3 regions of the Shewanella sp. 38A_GOM-205m genome follow, and region 1 is predicted to be linked to each of the others. Evidence: predicted binding sites of a transcription regulator. Region 1 holds the regulator's gene; each other region holds the start of a gene.
What was found. The regulator sigma-54, encoded in region 1, starts transcription at its own class of promoters, with help from an activator protein. The targets are predictions, from matches to a motif close to GTTGGCACGNNNNTNGNNT.
Positions count from the first base shown of each region.

Region 1 (7,579 bases):
CAGCGACGTCATGACCCGTGATTGCATCACCAGTGGTGACAATATCCTCGCGGCGCAGGCGCTGAAGGTGATGGACGAGAATGACATCAACGGTCTTATTGTCATCAATGGCGCCAATGAGCCGATTGGGGCTCTCAATATGCTGGATATGGTCAAGGCGGGGGTTATCTGATGAGTCATCAAGGTTTCTACGGGCCCATAAGCGAAGATAACTGGCAAAGAGCCGCCAAAATCAAACTGCTTATCTGTGATGTTGACGGTGTCTTCTCCGATGGCCGCATCTATATGAGCAACAGCGGCGAAGAGCTGAAGGCCTTCCATACCCGCGATGGTTATGGGGTGCGCTCGCTGCTGTCCTGCGGCATTCAGGTGGCGGTGATCACCGGCCGCAAGTCCCAGATAGTCGAAAACCGCATGACGGCCCTGGGGGTAGACAAGATTTATCAAGGCATAGACAACAAGCTGGAGCCCTATGAGGCGCTGCTTAAGCACTATGACCTCGAGCCTGAACAAGTGGCCTATATAGGTGACGACATTGTCGACTTGCCGGTGATGAAGCAAGTGGGGCTGGCGGTTTGCGTAGCCGATGGCCATCCTTGGGTAAGGCAGCACTGCCACATGGTCACTCAGATTGCCGGCGGCCATGGTGCACTCCGGGAGCTGGCGGATCTTATCCTGCTCAGTCAGGACAAATTTGAAAATGCCCACGGAATGAGTATATGAATAGGGTCACCCTGGCCATTATTTTGTTTTTCTCCACTGCACTTATCCTTTACTGGCAGGTGCAGAACAAGCGCAACGCTCAACAGAGTGAGGCGCCTGTAGATGTGGTTCGGCCTGACTTTGTCGCCGATGACCTGCGCTCGGTCAACTTTGATGAGCAGGGCAATGTCGCCAGTAGGGTCGCCGCGGCGCACATGGAACATTATGAAGCCAGTGAAAAGACCTTCTTCAACCAACCGGTTTATCTGGTCTATCCGGACAAGGGCGAGGCACAGTGGCGTCTGTCTGCCAACGAAGGCAGGCTCAATCGCAAGAGTAACCGAGTGGTACTTGAAAATAATGTTATCATCGACGCCATTAGCCCCAATGAACCGATCCAGAGCCTGAAAACCAGTTATGTGGAGCTGGATCTGGACACCATGATCATGACCTCAGATCGCGAGATCCTGATCGAAGGCAAAGACTTTAATATCAAGGGATCCGGCCTGTACGCCGATCTCAATGCTCAGCAAGTGAAGCTGACCAGTCAGGTGAAAGGAACCTATGAAACCAAGTAAGCTTTTTATCGGTGCCCTCTTGTGCATCACAAGCCTGTCGGCAGTGGCCATTGAAGAAGATCTGCTGCAAAAAGTAGAGATCAGCGCCGCTAATCAGTTTGCCGATATCAAAAACAAGCGTGTGGTATACGGCGGGCCTGTCACAGTCACCCAGGGCAGTTTAAAACTGCTGGCCGATGAACTCACGGCTTACACAGAAGACAAGAGTGGCGAGCGGATCCTGGTGGCCAAGGGCTCACCCGCTACCTATACCCAGAAACTGGAAGACGGCCGTCTGGCCAGTGCCAAGGCCAAAGAGATCCACTACAACATAGACAGTCGTATCATGACCCTGCTGGGCCAGGCCAAAGTAGAACAAGACGGCAGCGAAGTGACCGCAGAGAAGATAGTCTACGACATCAACAAGCAGCAGCTGGAAGCGGAAAGCAGCGGCAAAGGCCAAGACAGGGTAACCACTGTTATCCAGCCGGAAAACTATCAGGATCTCAATAAGAAAGAACAGCAGCAGGAGCCGCAATGACCAGCACCCTGACGGCACAGAATCTGGCAAAGAGTTACAAGAAACGCAACGTCGTCAAAGACGTCAGCCTGTCGGTCAATACCGGCCAAATCGTGGGGCTGCTGGGCCCCAACGGGGCAGGCAAGACCACCACCTTCTATATGGTGGTTGGGTTGGTACAGAGTGACAAGGGCCGTATCTTCATTGACGACGACGAGCTGACCTTGGATCCCATGCACCTGCGTGCCCGTAAAGGCATAGGCTACCTGCCACAGGAAGCCAGTATTTTCCGCAAGCTGTCGGTGCATGACAACATCATGGCCGTGCTGCAAACCCGCAAAGAACTCAACAGCGACGAGCGCGAGGAACAACTCGAACAGTTGCTGGAAGAATTCCATATTACCCACATACGTGACAGCCTGGGGATGTCCCTCTCCGGCGGAGAACGCCGCCGAGTGGAAATCGCCCGGGCATTGGCCGCCAATCCACAGTTCATTCTGCTGGATGAGCCGTTCGCCGGTGTGGATCCCATCTCAGTTATCGATATCAAGAAAATCATCGAACAGCTTAAATCCCGCGGTTTGGGGGTGCTGATCACAGACCACAATGTTCGCGAAACACTCGACGTTTGTGAGCGAGCCTACATAGTCAGCCATGGGCAGTTGATCGCCGAGGGCACACCCGCTGAAATCTTGGACAACCAGCAAGTGCGCGCTGTGTACTTAGGCGAACAATTCAGGCTATAGTTAGGATCATGTCATCCGGTGGCAATTCCGGGTATTATAGTTTGTTATTATTGAATTTTTTCCTTGAAAAATAACGAGTAGGGATTAGCGGTATAATGAAAGCGTCACTCCAGCTCAAACTGGGTCAACAGTTGACCATGACACCTCAGTTGCAACAGGCTATTCGCCTGCTGCAACTGTCGTCCCTTGAGCTGCAGCAGGAAATCCAGGAAGCCTTGGAAGCCAACCCTCTGTTGGAAATGGCCGAGGACAACCAGGATGACGCTATCGACGACAACCACAAGGAAAACGACGCCGGCGAGTTGAGCGCCAAGCAGGAAGATGGTTCCACGGTAGAAACCTCAGAGGCATTGAACAATGAGTCTATGCCGGATGAATTACCTATGGATACCACCTGGGACGAAGTCTTTACCGCCGCCAGTGCCTCCGGGCCGGCCATGGGCCGTGAAGATGATATGCCCTTCCAGGGGGAAACCAGCGAAGGGCTCTATGAACATCTGGAATGGCAGAAGAACCTGACCCCGTTTTCCGATACCGACGACGCCATTGCCACCGCCATTATTGATGCCATCGACGAGCAGGGTTATCTGACCCAGAGCACAGAGGAGATCCTCGAAGCCATGGGCAACCCTGAGATTGAGCTCGATGAAGTCGAGGCAGTACTCAAGCGGATCCAGCACTTCGATCCTGTCGGCATCGCCTCCAGAGATCTGCGCGAATGCCTGCTGATCCAGTTGCAACAGTTCAACGCCGACACCCCGCATCTGGCCGACGCCCGCTTGTTGATTGACGAACATCTGGATCTCATTGCCGCCCGCGACTTCCGCACCCTGATGCGCAAGACCAAGCTCAAGGAAGATCAGCTGCGTGAAGCCATCAACCTTATCCAGAGTCTCAATCCCCGCCCCGGCTTGCTGGTGCAGCCGATGGACGAGGAATATGTGATCCCTGATGTCAGCGTCTGGAAGAAAAACGGCCGCTGGGTAGTAGAACTCAACCCGGACTGTATGCCCAAACTCGGGATCAATCAGCAGTATGCTGCCATGGCTCGTAGCGCCCGCAGTCAATCAGACAGCCAGTTTATTCGTGGTCATCTTCAGGAAGCCAAATGGTTTATCAAGAGCCTGGAGAGCCGCAACGAAACCCTGCTCAAGGTGGCCAACTGTATAGTGCAGCTCCAGCAGGGATTTTTTGAATATGGTGAAGAGGCCATGAAACCCATGGTACTCAACGATATTGCCGAGGCGGTCGAGATGCATGAATCGACCATCTCCAGGGTCACCACGCAAAAGTATATGCATACCCCCAGGGGAATATTTGAATTGAAGTACTTCTTCTCCAGCCATGTCGGCACCGAAGATGGCGGAGAATGCTCTTCCACGGCGATCAGGGCTTTTATCAAGAAGCTCGTGGCAGCGGAAAACCAGAAGAAGCCTTTGAGCGACAGCAAGATGGCGCAACTTCTGGCAGAACAGGGAATCAACGTTGCAAGACGCACCATAGCCAAGTATCGCGAGGCTATGATGATACCACCGTCGAACCAGCGTAAGAGTTTATAAATCCACAGTTGGAAATTGGAGGAATCTTTCTATGCAAATCAACCTGACAGGACATCATATCGAGATCACCGACTCACTGCGTGACTACGTGGAAAGTAAGTTTTCTAAACTTGAACGCCATTTCGAACAGATCAATAATGTGCATGTTGTGCTCAATGTACAAAAACTGCAACAGATAGCCGAAGCCAAGATCCACCTCACAGGCGGCGAAGTCTATGCAACTTCTGAACATGCCGACATGTATGCCGCCATCGACGTTCTGATTGATAAATTGGATCGTCAGGTCATTAAACACAAAGAAAAGCTGACAAAACACTAACGATGGAACTGAGTACCATCCTGCGGCCGGAGTGCACTACCTGTGCCACTCCGGGCAGTAAGAAAAAGGTACTGGAGCTGATTAGCGATCTCGCTAGCGCCCAGTACCCCACCCTTTCCTCTCAAGCGATTTTTGAAAGCCTTTTGGCCCGCGAAAAGATGGGGAGCACAGGTATAGGTAATGGTATTGCGATTCCGCATGGCAGACTACCGGACATTACAGAGCCGATTGCCGTGCTGGTAAAATGCGAAGAGCCTATCGCCTTCGATGCCATAGACAACCAGCCGGTGGACATACTGTTCGCTCTCCTGGTGCCCGCAGATCAATGTCAGCAACACCTGAGTACCCTATCCGCCATGGCTGAAAAGCTCAGCGATAAGGCGATACTCAAGCAGTTGCGTAAATCCAGCGACGAAACAGAACTCTATCAGGTGATCACAGGATGAAACTCGCCATAGTCTCAGGCCGCTCCGGTTCCGGAAAATCCGTTGCCCTCAGGGTACTCGAAGACCTGGGTTACTACTGTGTGGATAATCTCCCCCTGCCCATGATTGGCAGCCTGTTGGAAAACCTCCGAGGCAGCAATGATCTGGTCGCCATCAGCATAGATGTGCGCAATATGCCGGATCAGGAAAAGGTGCTGGAACAACAGTTGGCGGCCTTGCCGGAAAACACCCAACTGACCAGCTTCTTCCTCAACGCCTCCGATAAAGTGCTGCTGAAGCGCTACAGCGAAACCCGCAGACTGCACCCCCTGTCCAAGAGCAAAGTCTCACTGCAGGACGCCATCAAGCTCGAAGGCAAGCTGCTGGAACCCATGTCGAAACTGGTGGATCACTACATAGACACCTCGGCGCTGAACATCTATGAACTCAGTGACACAGTGCGGGAAATTCTGCTTGGCAGTGTCGATAAAGAACTGGTGATCAACTTCGAGTCGTTCGGCTTTAAGCATGGTATGCCTCAGGAAGCCGACTTCATGTTTGATGTGCGCTTTCTGCCCAACCCCCACTGGGAGCCGGCGCTCAGGCCACTGACCGGGCTGGATGAACCTGTGCAGGAGTTTCTCAGCCGCCAGCCACTGGTGAACAAGTTTATCTGGCAGATAGAAAATCTGTTGGAAACCTGGCTGCCGCACCTGGAACGCAACAACCGCAGTTACCTCACCATAGCCATAGGCTGCACCGGCGGCCAGCATAGATCTGTCTATGTCGCTGAGCAGCTCGCCAAGCGTTTTGGCAACAGCAAACACAAGGTACAGGCCCGTCACCGGGAGCTGAATAATGGCAAAGGTTGAGCGGGAAGTCACCATAGTCAATAAGCTGGGCCTGCATGCCCGCGCCGCCACTAAGCTGGCGGTGCTGGCCAGCGAGTTCGAAGCCGATATCACCCTGATCCAAGGCGAGAAAAAAGCCTCGGCCGCCAGTGTGCTTGGGCTCTTGATGCTGGAAACCGGTCAAGGCAAGAGTATTCGCCTCATCGCCGAAGGCCCGGATGCCGAACCCGCGATGGACGCTATCTGCGCCCTGATCAACGCCCGTTTCGACGAAGCCAGCTAAAGCCTTAGCGCTGCACTCTTTGTTTCTATAACACCCCTGTCTTGAGGTAACATATCCTCGCTTTGCATCACAGGGGGAACTGCATGCCAATAGAAGCGCTCGACCAAGAGCTGACAGAACAACGTCTTACTCAACTAAACCAAGCTCTTAGCAGTGGTATGTTCGTGCATGTGCGCGACATGCTGCAGCGAATGACAGCTTCGGATATCGCCTTTATTCTCGAATCTTCACCGCCACGTACCCGTCAGGTACTCTGGCAACTTGTGGATCAGGAACAGAGCGGTGAGATCCTCGAAGAGCTGGGTGAGGATATGAAAGACCAGCTGATCAGCCTGATGAGTCCTGAGCGCTTGGCACGAGCGACCGCGGGTATGGATACCGATGATCTGGCCTATGTGCTGCGAAGCCTGCCGGATACCCTCTACAAACAGGTACTGCACTCCATGAGTGCCCAAGACAGGGCCAGGGTCGAACAGGCGCTCTCCTATCCGGAAGACAGTGCCGGCAGTCTGATGAACACAGATACAGTGACCCTGAGACCGGACGTCAACGTCGATGTGGTGCTGCGTTATCTGCGTCAAAGAGGCGAGTTGCCCGAAGCCACTGATACCCTCTATGTGGTAGATAGACGCGATGTTTTGCTCGGTGGCGTCAAGCTCTCCAGCCTGCTGACCTGTAACCCCACCGCCGGGATCCGCAGCATAATGGATCCCGAGCTTGAGAGTATTCCCGTCACCATGCCGGACAATGAAGTGGCCCAGCTGTTTGAACGCCATGACTGGGTTTCGGCGCCAGTGGTCGACAGTGAAGGCCATCTGCTTGGTCGAATCACCATTGATGATGTGGTGGATGTTATCCGAGAAGACGCCGAACACTCCATGATGGGGATGGCGGGGATGGACGATGATGAAGACACCTTCGGCCCCGTGTTCAAGAGCGCCTTTCGCCGCTCTTTATGGTTGACCTTCAACCTGTTTGCCGCCCTGCTGGCCGCCTCGGTCAGCAATATGTTTGAAGGCACGCTGGAAAAATTTGCCACCATAGCAATTCTGATGACCATAGTGCCCAGCATGGGCGGCGTTGCCGGCAACCAGACACTGGCGCTGGTGATCCGCGGTATCGCCCTCGGCCACATAGGCCAGAGCAACTCCCGCTGGCTTATCGGCAAGGAATTAGCCATCGGCTTTCTCAATGGCCTGTTGTGGTCGGCGCTGGTATTCACTGCCGTGTGGATCTGGAAAGGCGATCTGGCACTCGGCGCCCTTATTGGCGGCGCCATGTTGATCAATATGACGGTAGCCGGTCTCGCCGGGGCCAGTATTCCGCTGATCCTGAAAAAGCTCAATGTAGACCCTGCGCTGGCCGGCGGCATGGTGCTGACGACTGTGACGGATGTAATAGGCCTGTTCGCCTTCCTGGGATTGGCGACTCTCGTTTTAATGAGCTGAGGCTCAGGTTCTAATGGGCTGAAGGCTTGGTGTTGATAGCCTGAAGCTCTGGCCTTGACGCATTGCAGAAATAGCAGAGGGCGACCAGGTTCGTCCTCTGACTGTGGAAGATAGCGGGTCAGTCTTTAAGCCAGTGCACCTTGGGTTCATCCTGTTCACAGAAGACAGA
Region 1 covers NZ_JADP01000003.1:246,810-254,388, forward strand. Annotated here, with positions in the region: gene N512_RS0104225 (KpsF/GutQ family sugar-phosphate isomerase) at 1-172, shown strand, start outside; gene kdsC (3-deoxy-manno-octulosonate-8-phosphatase KdsC) at 172-723, shown strand; gene lptC (LPS export ABC transporter periplasmic protein LptC) at 720-1,280, shown strand; gene lptA (lipopolysaccharide transport periplasmic protein LptA) at 1,267-1,800, shown strand; gene lptB (LPS export ABC transporter ATP-binding protein) at 1,797-2,525, shown strand; gene N512_RS0104250 (RNA polymerase factor sigma-54) at 2,621-4,084, shown strand; gene hpf (ribosome hibernation promoting factor) at 4,116-4,403, shown strand; gene ptsN (PTS IIA-like nitrogen regulatory protein PtsN) at 4,406-4,849, shown strand; gene rapZ (RNase adapter RapZ) at 4,846-5,700, shown strand; gene N512_RS0104270 (HPr family phosphocarrier protein) at 5,687-5,962, shown strand; gene mgtE (magnesium transporter) at 6,046-7,410, shown strand; gene N512_RS0104280 (hypothetical protein) at 7,529-7,579, opposite strand, start outside.

Region 2 (7,579 bases), on a different contig from region 1:
CAAGGAGATTGATCCCCCCAAATGATTGACTTATTTCGTTCTTGTGGATTGTTGGTATACTTTTTCAGCATCAGGGCTTGCACTGTATGGTGAACTTTGGATAATGCCCTTCTTTTTTCACACCTCTCTAGGGGCAAAAATGAGCGAAGTCACAACGGCCGAGTTTAACGAAGAAGGCAAGTATCTGCGCAAAGTAAGAAGTTTTGTGCTGCGTGAGGGTCGCCTCACCAAGGGCCAGGCCCAGGCCATAGAAGCGCATTGGGGCAGCATGGGGCTGGATTACTCCCCAGAGCCTCTGGATTTGAACGCCGTTTTTGCCCGTGAGGCAGACACAGTGCTGGAGATAGGTTTCGGTATGGGTGCCTCACTGGTGACCATGGCCAAGGAAGCCCCCGAGCTTAACTTTATCGGTATTGAAGTGCACAAGCCCGGTGTGGGCGCCTGTCTTGCCGATGCCGGCGAAGCCGGAGTCACCAACCTGAGAGTATTCCATCACGATGCCATGGAAGTGCTGGAGCACGCCATTGCCGATAACTCTCTGGCGCGGCTGCAGCTGTTTTTCCCCGATCCATGGCACAAGAAACGCCACCACAAGCGCCGCATAGTGCAGCCGGCCTTTGCCGAGTTGGTGCGCCGTAAACTGAAAATTGGCGGTGTGTTCCACATGGCTACCGATTGGGAAAACTACAGCGAGCATATGCTGGAAGTGATGAATGCCGCCTCCGGCTATCGTAACCTTTCCAGCGATGGCACTGTAGTGCCACGCCCGGATTATCGTCCGTTGACCAAATTCGAGGCCCGTGGCCAGCGCCTGGGTCACGGTGTTTGGGATCTGATGTTCGAACGTACAGAGTAATTACACCTGAGGGAGAAGCAGTATGGCTATTCGCAGTCGTCGTTTGCGCAAGAAGTTGCGTGTTGATGAATTCCAGGAGTTGGGATTTGACGTAAGTTGGCGTTTTGCCGACTCAGTGTCGGAGGAACAGATAGATCCCCTGGTTGACCGTTTTATTGATGAAGTCATAGAACCTAGAGGCTTGGGCTTCCACGGTGGTGGCCACAGAGAGTGGGAAGGCATTATTGCCACCCAAAGAATTGGCAAGTGCACCGAAGATGACAGAAGCGCAGTCAAGGCATTCTGGGAAGCTCAGCCAATCAGCGAGTTGGAAGTTACTGAGCTGTACGACATTTGGTGGAGCTAATCCCGGACGAGGCCTTGCTTGAGCAGGTGCTCGACAGGGTTCGCCCTCTGATTGGCCAGGGTAAGGTGGCGGATTATATTCCGGCCCTTGCCCGGGTCAATGCCAACAAGCTGGGGATTGCCGTCACCATGGCCGACGGCACCACAGTGGGGGCAGGGGATTATTTAGAGCCTTTTTCCATTCAAAGTATTTCCAAAGTGTTCAGCCTGACACTGGCGCTGACACTCTATGAAGAAAGCGAAATCTGGAGCCGGGTAGGCAAAGAGCCGTCGGGTCACTCATTTAATTCTCTGGTGCAGGTGGAGTTGGAGCGCGGCATTCCCCGTAATCCCTTTATCAATGCCGGGGCACTGGTCATAGCCGACTTGCTGCAGAGCCGCCTCGGAGCGCCCAAGCACAGAATGCTGGAAGTGGTTCGGCGTTTGGCGGGTAATCCGCATATCTGCTACGACAAGGTGGTGGCCGATTCCGAGTATCAGCATAGTGCCCGCAATGCCGCGATTGCCTATCTGATGAAGTCCTTCGGTAACTTCAACAATGATGTGGATACTGTGCTGCGAAGCTATTTCCATTACTGCGCCTTGAAAATGAGCTGCGCCGATCTTTCCCGGGCCATGATGTATCTGGTCCAAGGCGGTAAGGCATTGGATGGCAAAGAGCTGATATCACCGCTGCAGAGCCGCAGACTCAATGCGCTCCTGGCTACATCCGGGCTTTATGACGGCGCCGGTGAGTTTGCCTATCGGGTCGGCATGCCGGGCAAGAGTGGTGTCGGTGGTGGTATAATCGCCGTGATCCCCGGTGACATGTCCATCTGTGTCTGGTCGCCGGAGCTTGACCGCAGCGGCAACTCACTCGCCGGTACGGCAGCGCTGGAGCAACTCAGGCTGGCCGTTGGCCGCTCAATCTTCTGATCCCAAAGGCAGCACTCCGCTGCCTTTGTTTTTTACGCCATACCATAGCTTTCAGCCTAAAGTTGCACATTAGGCGCTTGCCGGGTTTCCGGCGACGGATGTTTCTCATTGCCTGCCGCAGGCTTATGCACAGGCGATCCTGTGACTCGCTGCAAGTACGTCCCTGTAAGCTCTGCCTCGCCATCCCTGGCTCGGAAGGTCACAGTTCCGCCTGTGCCTGAAAATGAGGTGTATGTCTGCGGGCATATAGGTCGCTTCAAACAAGTTAGCTCTTACAGAATTGCACCGACTCCCCTTCGGAGCCGCCGCTGGCGTTGTTGCAAATTGGCGTAGCCGAGACAGGGATGTAGAGGCTCGAAGGTCGAGCACGGATGCGAGTCCTGAGTGTAGCCAATTTGTTTCATAAGCCAGCGGGGATTTCGGCTACGTCGGGGTGTCCTTGGGGATGCAAGGGGCTTTGGACAAGCAAAGCCTCTTGCCCGGTGTGGTGTGGAACACCACGACTTTAGGCCGCTGGCACAGCGGCTATTATGGCTTTTAATCCCGAATGCAGTGAAGAAAAGGAACAGTCTTGGCCATCCAGAGTATTCCCAGTTAAACCTTTCTTTGGTCTCTTGTGTCTTATTCATCATAACGGCTACAAGTTGGTAAAATTTGCCACTCCTAGATGGTCGATTTTCATATTCTGCTGCCTTACTTGATATTAACTCTTTTAGTATCAGTTAATTATAACTTTGGCACAAAGTCTGCTTTATTCTGAGCTATAAGCGGTAACCAAGTTTACTCGGCAGATTAAAACGAGAGGGAAGACAGAATGAAACAAGCGATTGGTGGAATATCTTTGGTGTGTGCACTGTTTGCGGCGGCGCCTGCTATGGCGATCAACTTTGAGCCAAGAGATGAGCAATGCGAGATGTCGCTAAACTACGACATCTCACTGGAACCCAAGAAGCTGAGTGTCAGTAATCAAGGGAAAGAACACTATCGAATTGAGCCGGGCCGTCTCTACGTGGAAGGTGAAGAAGTGGCCTTGAATGCCGAGCAGAGCAAGCTTGTCAACGAGTACTCGGATGCCATGGCTCAGCAGTTACCCGAAGTCATCTCTTTGGTGGAAGATGCCGTTACCATGGCGAGCGAGGCCGTGAGCATGGCCCTGACACCACTCTTGGGTGATGCCGCCGGTGCCAAGTTGGATGAAACCATGGGCAGTCTGCAACAGCGAGTCTATGAAGTGGCTCATCGCAATGGTGACCAGTACTTCCTCGGGGCCACTGAAGCGTCGCTGGAAAACGCCTTTGGTGATGAGTTTTCCAAAGAAATAGAGCAACTGGTACAGCAGTCGCTAGGCAGTTTGATGATGGCCATGGGCAGCGCCATGATGTCAGGTGAGGGCGAAACCTTTGATGAGAAGATCAATGCCTTCAGCCAGAAAATGGAAAAGATGGGCAAGGATATTGAAGTACAAATGGAGTCCCGCGCCCAGGAGATGGAGCAGAGAGCCGACGCGCTTTGCGACAACTTCCAACGTTTGGTGGTGCTGGAAGACAAGTTACGCAAACAGATCCCTGAGCTGGGCGAATTCCAGGTACTGTCCGGCAAGGTTGAACTGCAGCAATAAGATTTAAGCTGGTGATTCCCCCTGTATCTTCCCCTCCCTTGATACAGGGGTTTTTTATTGGTTGTCTGTTGATTATGCCATCACTGCGGCGGTTTTTTTGGCTCAAGGCTATCCTTGGGTTAGAGTCAATAAGAAAGAATTGGTATACTTCGCAAAAATAATAAAACTGACACCCAAGTCAGGACTCAGTGACTCTACCCAGTGCGCTTTCCAAAACCCGGCAGCCCACACCCCATTTTGGGGTCTTGACGGTGAGGCCCGTCGCTTTTCCAGGAAAGCTTTTACCAGTGTTGTAAACGGCTTAAGGCGACTTTCATGTTAGAACTGTTAGAACCTATCGCTATTTTCACTCATGTCGCCCGTGCCGGCAGCTTCAGTGCCGCGGCGCGCAGGCTTGGAATATCCAAATCCAAGGTCAGTACCCAGGTTGCCGATCTTGAACATAAACTCGGGATCCAGTTGATCCAGCGAACAACCCGTAGCTTAAGCCTCACCGAAGCCGGTAATCTGCTGTATGTGCAGGGGGAAGAACTGCTCCGGGATGCGGATCAGGCGGTGGCCAGTGTGCACAACCTCAATGATGCCACCCGAGGCGTGCTCAAGGTAGGGATCTCCCAGTCGTTCGGCACCATGCATATTATTCCGGCACTGCCCGAGTTTATGACCCGTCACCCGGATCTCGAGCTGCAGGTGAGCCTGTTGGACCATAAGGTTGATGTGGTCAGTGAAGGCCTGGATCTGCTGCTGACCATGTCAGAGCAACTGCCTCTGGGTATGGTGGCCCGCCCGTTGATGAAGTGTCAGTTCCTGCTGGTGGCTTCCCCCGGGTATGTTGCGGCCCACGGTATGCCGGCCCGTCCGGAGCAGCTGGTGGAGCACAACTGTTTGGTTTACCACGGTGAATGGCATGAGCACAGCGTCTGGCAATTCAAGAAGGGCGATGACTACTGTGAGATAGGGGTTTCGGGGAATTTCAGAGTCGACAATGCGCCGGCGCTCAAGTCTGCCGCTGTCAGTGGGCTTGGGGTGGTTTATCTCGCCAGTTATCTGCTGGAAGATGAAATAGAAAAAGGCACTCTGGTTCCTCTACTTCCCGATTGGCAACTGACCCATCATCTGCCGCTGCAGGCGGTTTATCCAAGACGTAAACACTTGGCTCCCAAGGTGAGTGCCTTTATCGAGTTCATTAAGGATCACATAGGTACACCACCCTATTGGGACAAAAAATACGCAGATCTGTTTGCCCTGCGCCAGGAAAAATAAAGAAATATCGTTCTTATAATAGAACAATGAAAAACACTCAAGTTCTGCTTGGGTGTTTTTTGTTTTTATATCATATAGATATTGAGATTTTGTTGGTTTTTTTATCGCTTTATTGTTTAGTGAATCCTAAAGGTTTTTAATAATCTTGTTGCAGTCTGTTCTGAAATCAATACAATGGTTGCAGTTGATTCGGGTGGAACCAACATACGGGTGTGCCGCGGGACTGACCCCTCCTGCTGTAGACTGCTTGGTTCAACACAGAGTGTTAAGCCCTTATCAATGCCGACCCAGGTTTTCGAACTAAAACAATGTCGGCCTTAAAACCATCATCCTGATTTTGGTTTACCCCGGCCCAGGTGGCCGGGGTATTTTTATGCCTGTTTTCAGGACGGAATCAAGCGCATAAAAAAGCCGCTCACGGGAGCGGCAGTTGATTCAATTTCAAGCCTGGCTTTGCGCGGCCACCCAGTCTTTTACTTCCTGCTCAAGTACATCCAGCGGCAAGGGGCCGTTTTGCAATACCAGGGTGTGGAAGGCGCGAATGTCGAAACGCTCACCCAGCGCCTCCTTGGCGTAGGCTCTAAGCGCAAGTATCTTGTTCATCCCCACCTTGTAAGCGGTTGCCTGCGAGGGCATAACTATGTGCCGCTCAACCATTTTTACTGCGTCAGATTCGGCATTGGGAGTGTTGTCCATGTAATAGGCTATGGCTTGCTCTCGAGTCCATTTCTTGGCATGGATCCCGGTATCTACCACCAAACGGCAGGAGCGCCATAGCTCCATCGCCAATCTGCCAAAATCTGAGTAAGGATCGCTGTAAAGCCCCATCTCCTTGGGGAAGTACTCACTGTAAAGGCCCCAGCCCTCGATATAAGCCGTGTAAGAGCCGAAGCGACGGAAGCTGGGAAGTCCTTCCAGTTCCTGGGCTATGGCTATCTGCATGTGATGCCCGGGGATCCCTTCATGGTAGGCCAGTGCCTCCATCTGGTATTTGGGCATAGCCATTATGTCATAGAGGTTGGCATAGTAAGTTCCCGGGCGACTGCCATCGGCCGAGGGCTGGTTGTAGAAAGCCTTGCCGGCAGACTTCTCCCTGAAGGCTTCCACCTGTTTGACTATCAAAGGCGCTTTGGGCTTTACCTTGAATACTTCATCCAGGCGCGAGTTCATGTTATCGATAAGGGCGGTGGCCTCTCTCAGGTAGGCCCGGCGGCCGGCGTCATTGTCCGGGAAGTAGAAGCCCTCATTCTGGCGCATAAACTTGAAGAAGGCTTTGAGATCGCCCTTGAAGCCAACTTTGTCCATGATGGCGCGCATTTCGCCGTGGATCCTGGCGACCTCGTCCAGTCCTAATTGATGAATGGTATCGGCGCTCATCTCTGTGGTGGTGGTATTGGCCAGGGCATTGTTATAGAAGGCGCTGCCGCTCGGGAATTTCCAGACTCCATCTCTACTGTCGGCCCGTTTTTCCAGGGTTTCGAGATAGGCAATCAGCTTTTGGTAAGCTGGCCTCAATTGTTCTTTGAGGGCGATGGTGGCTTGATCCAGCAGTTTATCTTGGGTGTCTTCATCCAGCTTGAGTTTTGCCAACTTGCTCTTGAAGTCGGCCCAGATGGCGCTGTCCGGCTCACCATCAAACGGCGCGCCATGAATAATATTGCGACTGTCTGAAAGTACGTGGGGGAATACGAATTTGGGGGCGATTATGCCTTCCTCGGCGCGAACCTCAAGGGCGGTAATCAGCTGCTCGAACAGCTCAGGAACCCCGGCTATACGGCTGATATAGGCGCGGGCATCGGCTTCGTCGGCTATCGAGTGTTGGTTTATCAACAATGAAGGCACCAGCGAGTGAATGCCGTACATCTGGTTGACCGGGTAGTTGTAGTGGCGGAACTTATCATCGCGGATCTGGCGTTGCAGCTTGGCGGTCAACAGCTCCAGGCTCAACTTGCTCTGTGAGTCCAACTTTGTCGGATCCAGTAGTGACAGGCGCTCAAGCTGCTGCTTGGCGCGAGCAAGCGCGGCATCATCGGCCGCATCTCCCAGTGAGTCCCATTTGCCGTAATCTGTCTTGATACCAAGAAAGGTCTGCCGCACCGGGCTGGCGGCGACATCTTCGTTGAAGATGGCTTCAAACAGGGCGTTGGCTTTGGCGGATTCGGCCTTGATGACCTCAGGAGCCAGGTTTGATGCTTGGTTACTCTGCCCGGAGACGGAGGCTTGGGCGAGAAGGGGATAACTGCTGCTTAAAACGGCGCCAAGGGCCAGCGTCAACAGACTTTTTCTTATGGTTATCGGCATGGACAACTTCCTTTTTGCTTGGCAATGGCAGGCCGGATGACGATGGCCCGAGTCAGGAAAGACGCACAGAAACCGCGACTGCTATGGCTCATTTGCGTCTAAAGAAGTTAATCCTAATGAAATACGGTAATTAAGTATTGGCGTAAATGTTAGAAAATATTTCCTCTTGCTGCTTTCGCTTTGGCAGTAGCAAGAGGAGGCTAATAAGAGATGGAGTTAACAAAACTGCGACAGCAGATCGTTGACGAACATATGCCCCTTGTTGGTGAGCTTCCAGTAAC
Region 2 covers NZ_JADP01000001.1:75,870-83,448, forward strand. Annotated here, with positions in the region: gene trmB (tRNA (guanosine(46)-N7)-methyltransferase TrmB) at 140-856, shown strand; gene N512_RS0100340 (YggL family protein) at 879-1,202, shown strand; gene glsB (glutaminase B) at 1,202-2,116, shown strand; gene N512_RS0100350 (YggN family protein) at 2,931-3,734, shown strand; gene N512_RS0100355 (LysR family transcriptional regulator) at 4,050-4,997, shown strand; gene N512_RS0100360 (DUF885 domain-containing protein) at 5,439-7,298, opposite strand; gene hemW (radical SAM family heme chaperone HemW) at 7,515-7,579, opposite strand, start outside.
Region 2: N512_RS0100350 (YggN family protein) is a predicted target of sigma-54. The motif match lies at 2,850-2,868, and genes of this name have one in related genera.

Region 3 (7,579 bases), on a different contig from region 1:
TGTTCTCGGACGTCCTGTCCTTCACGGCGTGCCCATTCGCGCCGCAGGTGATGGTGAACTGGCAGCTAAGCGCAAGTTTATTGGTGAGTTCTGGCTTAAAGCCATGATATCCGCCTTGTCAGCGGCCTAAGGTTGTGGAGCAAATGCATCCATGTACAACGAGCCAGCTCGACATCCCTGACTCGCGCTCGAAAGCATGTTGCAGCACAAGTCTCGCCATGTCACAGGTTCGCCTGTGCGAAAAGGACCGTTCTCGGATGTCCTTTCCTTCACTGCATTCGAGCTTCCTGTCCATCCGCACCGCAGGTGAAGGGTCATTGCTTAGCGAGAGCTAAATCCAAGTTGGTTGGCTACTTTGGGCTTTAAAGCCAAGATGACCACATCACTAACTCAGTTTTTTCCCAAAGAGAAAACTATCAGAGAACAAAATCATTAATTTGAAGCGCCTGGATCGGCAGGTGGATGGTTCTAAAAGAAGCTTGAGACTTGTGCTAGCAAGCACAAGAAGAAAGTAGTGGTCTCCCCACAGGGACTCGAACCCCGATCGGTCGCTTAGGAGGCGACTGCTCTATCCTGTTGAGCTATAGGGAGACGCCAGTGATTATACTGGTTTTCACCCGGATGAAAAGGCTTTGGATTTAATTGCTTAAATCTTAATCGCGATGTCATTCACCTGAATGTTGAGGGCAGCATTTTCACCGCTGAGCACTGCGATGGCACTTTCCTCTGTGACTTGATCTATGGTGATTTTCGCCCGGGTTTCTCCGGCCACGGCGCGCATCTGGTTCATGCGGTCGGGCAGGTTTTGTTGCAGCACGATTTGGAACTGATCGCCAACGCGGATGCCGTTGCGTCGTCCCAGGTTGAGTATCACTCTATCTTGTTGACGCACGACTATCTGTGCCAGCAGCGGTCTGCAGGCCAGTGCCATATCGATATCTTTACTGGCATTGGCCAGCACCTTATCTATGGCCTGCCCGTAACTGGCACGCCAGAATCTGTCGCTGTTGGGGGCGACGGATTCATTTTTGGCAAACTCCCAGGGCGCGGAAATGCTGTAGTTCTGATACCAGATCTGCTCGCCGCTGATCCCATGATAGAGGCTGAGCTGCAACTGAAACAGTCGCTGAGGCTCGCTGTCCCACAGGCCCATAAAGCCGGACTCGGCCGGTTCGGTGGAGATATCTATGATTTGCGGCAGCAACAGATACTGGCTGTCGGTAATTTCACTTATCCAGGTCGGCAAACGGTAACCCCGGATATTGATAAGCTCTTCTTTGATATCCAGCCGCTCTTTGGCGTGCAGGTGGGCAAAACTGGTGGAGGATTGTTTATCCAGCGTTGCCGCTATCCGTTCGGACAGGCTTCGCTGGAAATTTTCCAACTGACCATAACGCAGTTGGCTTCTGTCCTTAATGCTGGCCTGTGGCACCAGGATAGCGGCCTTGATGGCTGAGCTTTGGCACTTGTTATCCGGGCCATCGAGAATATCGAGCCGCATAACCACCTTGAGCTTGTCTCCCTGGCGCATTTCGCTGACCAGTTCGACACTGCTTATCTGCGCCTGACTGGAAAGGCTGAAATCGTTTTGGGTCAAGCGCCCCTGGCTGACACTCTGGGTCGATTGAAAACTGCCACCACGGGAGAGCAAGGCCATGTTGATGGCGTTGTCCATTGCCGCTTCCCGTGCCTGGGTCAAATTGCCATTGATTATTTTGGCTTCACCTCGGGCCTCGGTCCACTCTGCCATGGCGTTCAGGCTGATGCCCAGCAGCGGCAGCAAGAGCAAGGGGCGCAATCTCATAAGACGGTTCCTCAAAATAGGAGTCAGGGTGACGGAATTTTGCCGCCACTTAAACTGGTATCGCTTGCTATTCAAATTTTATGCCAGCGCCATCCAATCACAGCTGATGCAGCGCAGTTTGCGACCATAACTAAAGCGCGGCAAGAGTTTGCCGATAAGGGAACAGAGAATATAAGTTCCCATTGCCTGCCAGTGGGTAAATTGAAGGGGCAGATGAAGGTGTGGGTAATGAAAAGGCGTAGATAAGCCCTTTAAACATCTTCGTAAAAGCCTGTAATAAGCTGCCAGGCAACTGGGTTTGTTCGCCGGTGTCATCTGTTTGTACTTGGTCTGCAGGCCTAGGGAAGGTGCGAATAAGTCCTCGTGGCCTTCTCTTTTGTAGAGAGTGGCTTGCACAGCAATTGGCGTTCAAGGCATCTGACTGAAGGCATGCCGGGGCCTGTCGAAGTCGGATAACGCAGAGAGCCGGTTGCTGTGAAAGCCCCGAAGGGCGTGGTTTACAGGCCTGTCTGTTGTGTTGTGCTTCTTGCAAAGGACTAAGGCCATTTGCTGCGAACCACGCCTTGCATCCAAGCCCGTAAGCCGACGCAGAGCACACATGGGACTTGCTCGCACCTTCCCTAACTTAGGTTGGTATTTTATTTGCATAGCTTTACCCAGTGAAAGGAACTTGGCGCTAATCGAGTTAGCAGTAGTGCTTAATGACAACCTCGGAGAAAGCGCGGCATAAGTCAGGTAGGCCAAGGTTCATGCCAGGTCCAAGAGTCGCCAGGTTCCTCAATAAAGCAAGTGCCCGCCAGGGTACCAGTGGGATGGATATTATGTATAAAGCCCTGTGTATATTGCCTTTACTCTTGCTGCCTGCTTGCAGCATGACTTCGCCGCAACAGCAGGCCGAGGTCAAGTCGCAAGCGGCGCCAGTCAATCTATTGGCGCAGCAATTGGTTGATGAGTTGGTAACTCATAATGACGCTCTCAAGCCGACCCAGCCGCTATTGGTGATGACACCTGTGATGGTGGAAGACATGCAGAGCAGCAATGCGCTCGCTTCACAACTGCAGCAGGGGCTGATGACGGCCTTTCATCAGCGCGGTTTCAACCTGGTGGATTTGAACCTGGCCGATGCGGTGCGGGTAACGTCCCAGGGGGATTTCATCCTTACCCGTGATTGGCAGCAACTGCCGACCGATATAGCGGTGGAGCATGTACTGGTCACCAGCATGAGTCAGGCCAAAGGTGAAATGCTGTTCAACAGCCGAATTGTCAACGTCAACAACAACCGGGTGCTTTCGGCAGCCGGTGTGCGGGTACAGGAGCAAGAGCTGCCCGGCTACCTGGCGCCTTCCAATAAGGTGGTGTCAAAAGAAGGGCTGCTTTATCGCTACGAAAGCCGTGGTGAGGATAAGGGCCGGATAGTGGGAGACAAGTAATGAAGCATTGGAACAAAACACTGTCATTGGCCACGCTGGCGCTGGCGTTAATTCTCGGGGGCTGCGCCGATAAGGACAGATATGTGCAGTGGGAGACTGAGGCGCCGAGCAGTTTTCCCAAGCTGACGGCAATAGGCTATGCCCCGCTGGCCAGCCAACCGGCCAAGGAACAGTCGCAAAAGGTGCTGATGGCGATGCAGGCATCCAAGATTGCTGCTTATCGTGAATTGGCCGAACAAGTCTATGGTCAGCGATTGTCGGCCGACAGCAAAGTCAGTGACTGGATGCTGAAAGGCGATAATATCCAGGCCTCGGTTTCCGGGGTGATCCGCGGCGCTAAGGTGGTGCGCAGTTATCCGGCCGGAGATCATTATGTGACCGAACTGGAGCTGGATTTCGCCCGGGTGTGGGATCTGTATCAGCAGCAAAATCGCCCCCAGCGAGTCAAAGAGATCACTTATTTTTAGGCCGGTAGCGAATAAGTCCTCGCGGCGTTCACTTTTGTAAATTTTGTAGAGAGTGGCTCGCACCTTCAATTGGCATAAGCAAAAAGCAGCCTTGTTTGGCTGCTTTTTTGTGGCCTTTTATGGCTTAAGATGTGTTGCTGAATTGAGGGCTGAGCTTTGCGTTCTGGGTTGAGTGCCCTGGTTACCATCTTGATTTCAGCCTAGGGCAGGGACCACAGGCAATGATTCTCGCTAAAGAGTTGAGCTTACGCAATAAGCTATAAGCAACAGCAGCCGGGTCTTAATCAAGCCTTGAGATCGTTGCCCAGGGTGGCGATGGTTGAGGTTTTACCCTTGCCGTCATAGGTCAGGCTGGAGGCGTTACGGCTGACCTGCAGCGCTTGCGCCAGGCGATTGATACTGGCCATGCTCAGCTCTATCAGGCCGGCATTTTCCTGATTGCGCAGTTGGCAAGCGGCCAATAGTTCGCGAGCTTCACTGACCTGTTCGGCCAATGGTGGCTGACTGAGTTTGGCTTGTTCAGGATGAGAGGAGAGCGCCTCATCTACCGCCTTGACCTCATTGAGCAGGTCGCCCTTGTCTTTGGCCAGTTGCAGCAGATTATCGGCATTGCGATCCAGCAGGGCGTTTTTTTCCTGCTCAATCAAGTTCAGCAGACGCTCGAGTTGAGTCGTCTGCTGTGCTATCAGGCTGGTGATATCCGGGGTATCAGGCATCAGGACCCTTTATTGAGTTCGTTCAGTTCTGATTCGAATTGAGATATGTTGGCTGCCAGTTTTTCCGGGTCAACCTTATATCTGCCTTCGGCGATCGCCAATTTAATTTCGGTGATCTTCTTTTGATCTATTTCCGGCAGGGAGGCCATTTTACTCTGTACTCCTTGCAGTTGCTGCGCCTGTTGTGACACCACAACAGAGTCAGCTTTCTGCGGAGCAGCACCTTGCTGAGCTGTTTGGCTGCTCTGAGCTGTGTTCTTGGGGACTGAACCTGTGTTCACCCTGGGTTGATTTTGCAGTTGTTTAATATCCATAGCCATCTCGGCTCCAGCCTTTTCTCTGATTACCTTGCTGTCTTATCGGCACCGCCAAGTGGAACTTTAGCATTTTTTACATTCGAACTTCCACTTCGCCCACATTGGTGACAGTAGCCTCCAACACTTTGTCTGAGCGAGTGTTTTTTACCCGAATCTGTTCCCCAAGGTTACCATCATGCAGGGCTTCACCAACAGTTTTTATTTGAAACTTCTCGTTACGGGCATAGATGGAGACTCTGTCACCTTTGCAGACAAAGCAGAGATTGGCGGCAAATACCGGATAGTCTTTGGCTATGCGCCGCTTGAGGCGGGTACCTGTGACTGTGGCTATATCGTCAAATTGCGCGCCGCGCAAACTGGTTTCATCTATGTAACGCAGCGCCAGATTTTCCGGCCCAAGCACAGTGCCCGGGGCCAGTGTCTGGGTAGCCACTACCACAGGGTAACTGATATCCACCCGCACCGAGACATAGATTTGCCACGGGTAGCTGAGTTCCGGACTGTTACAACCTATGCGTACCGTATTGTTGCGGCTTATCTCTCTGTCGCTGGCAAGTTCGGCCGTCAAAGGCGAATTGCATCTGGGGGGCTTGAGCCTGGAATCCAGTCGCTGCGGGGTGATGGTAATTTGAGCATTCTCGGCCGCCAGCACTTTTTTGGCAACTGCCTCTTTAGCCAGGCTTTCTACGGCCGATATACTGGGAACAAAGCTATTCTCTGCCGCCACCGCTGGGATGGGCATTAAAATTGTAGCCAAAATGTACGCAAAATTTACTTTCATAATGAACGGGCTAGCTTGTCTCGCCAGATTACACCTATACTTTCAATGATTCGCGGATCCCAGTGCTGGCTTCACCACAGGTTTAGTCAGAAATTTGACTGAGACCCAGTGTCTTGGACAAAGCAAATAGTATGCCTGTCTGCGTGACAGCAGGTATTTATCAATACAAAGACAACAAGGCAGCCTTATGTCGAGCATTCTTGAATCAGTCAACAAGCGCACTCAACTGGTCGGACAAAACCGTCTCGAACTTCTGTTGTTCAAACTCAACGGCAGGCAAAGGTTCGGGATCAACGTGTTCAAGGTTAAAGAGGTTCTGCAGTGCCCACCGCTGACGGCACTGCCCAAGTTGAACTCCTTCGTTAAGGGCGTGGCCCATATTCGCGGCACCACAGTGTCGGTTATCGACCTCAGTGCGGCGACCGGCGGCAAACCCATAGATGATGTCAAGGATTGCTTCATCATTATTTCCGAGTACAACCGCAGCGTGCAGGGCTTCCTGGTGAAGTCTGTCGAGCGGATCATCAATATGAACTGGGAGTCCATCATGCCGCCTCCGGAAGGGGCAGGGCGATACTCCTACCTGACCGCGGTGACCGAAATCGAAGGTGAGTTGGTTGAAATTCTCGATGTTGAGAAAATTCTCGATGAAATTTCGCCGGTTAAGACAGACATCAGTCAAGAAATCGATGAATCTCTCACAATCGACAGAGAGCAGCACTATCATATTATGGTGATTGACGACTCTTCGGTGGCCCGTAAGCAGATCATTCGGGCGCTGTCTTCGTTGAACCTGCAGATAGATACCGCCAAAGATGGCCGGGAAGCGCTGGATAAGTTGAAAAGCATCGCGTCGGAGATGGACAATGTCGCCGATGAGATCCCGCTGATTATTTCAGATATTGAGATGCCGGAAATGGATGGCTATACCCTGACCGCCGAGATCCGTGATGATCCCAAGCTGAAACATATCAAGGTGGTGTTGCATACCTCGTTGAGTGGGGTGTTCAACCAGGCCATGGTGCAAAAAGTGGGCGCCAACGATTTTATTGCCAAGTTCAACCCCGATGAATTGGCATCGGCAGTTAACAAGCATCTGAGTTTATAGTCGCTGTCTGCTGTGGATTTTTATGACTATAGTGAGTTTGATGTCTTGTGTTGCAAATGGGGCTGGGGTATAACGCTGACCCAGTTTTTAAATGGCGCTGCATTGAGTTGCAGCGACGTTTTCACGGATAGTTAGGACACTAAGGTGCCAGATAAATCTCTCGCAGAAACTGAGTACAATCAATTCAGGCTGTTTCTTGAACAGCACAGTGGCATTGTATTGGGTGAGAACAAACAGTATTTGGTTCGCAGCCGTTTGGCGCCTTTGATGGGGAAATATGGCTTGCCATCCCTGTCGGACGTAGTTAAGCAGTCGATGCGGCCCACCGAGCGTCAGTTACGCGCTGAAGTCGTCGATGCCATGACCACCAACGAAACCCTCTGGTTTCGGGACAAGTATCCTTTTGACCTGCTCGGCAATACATTGTTGCCCGGTTATGCCAAGCTGGGGCGACCGTTGAAGATTTGGTCGGCAGCCTGTTCATCCGGCCAGGAACCCTATTCACTGGCGATGACAGTGCTTGAATATCAGCAGCGTAAGCCGGGTGCTTTGCCGGGCGGCGCCATGATTCAGGCCACAGATTTGTCGCCGTCCATGCTGGAGCGTTGTAAAAACGCCGAATACGATAAGCTGGCGTTGGCCCGCGGCCTGTCTGAAGAGCGCAAGCGTCAGTTTTTTGAAGCCCTGCCCAACGGCAATATGCGGGTTAAAGAGAATGTGCGCCGTTTGGTGAGTTTTCGGGCCCACAACCTGCTTGAAAGCTACACCTTACTCGGCAAGTTTGACATTATCTTTTGCCGCAACGTGCTTATCTATTTTGCGCCGGAGGCAAAGGCAAAAATACTGCGGCAATTTGCTGCCGCCCTTAATCCCAAGGGGATACTGTTTTTGGGCGCCAGTGAATCGATTGCCGGGTTGACCGATGAATTTGACATGGTGCGCTGTAACCCAGGCAT
Region 3 covers NZ_JADP01000001.1:238,455-246,033, forward strand. Annotated here, with positions in the region: tRNA gene N512_RS0101050 (tRNA-Arg) at 516-591, opposite strand; gene N512_RS0101055 (flagellar assembly protein FlgT) at 647-1,804, opposite strand; gene N512_RS0101060 (FlgO family outer membrane protein) at 2,617-3,234, shown strand; gene N512_RS0101065 (LPP20 family lipoprotein) at 3,234-3,701, shown strand; gene N512_RS0101070 (flagella synthesis protein FlgN) at 3,986-4,417, opposite strand; gene flgM (flagellar biosynthesis anti-sigma factor FlgM) at 4,417-4,737, opposite strand; gene flgA (flagellar basal body P-ring formation chaperone FlgA) at 4,808-5,515, opposite strand; gene N512_RS0101085 (chemotaxis protein CheV) at 5,703-6,623, shown strand; gene N512_RS0101090 (CheR family methyltransferase) at 6,768-7,579, shown strand, end outside.
Region 3: N512_RS0101060 (FlgO family outer membrane protein) is a predicted target of sigma-54. The motif match lies at 2,434-2,452, and genes of this name have one in related genera.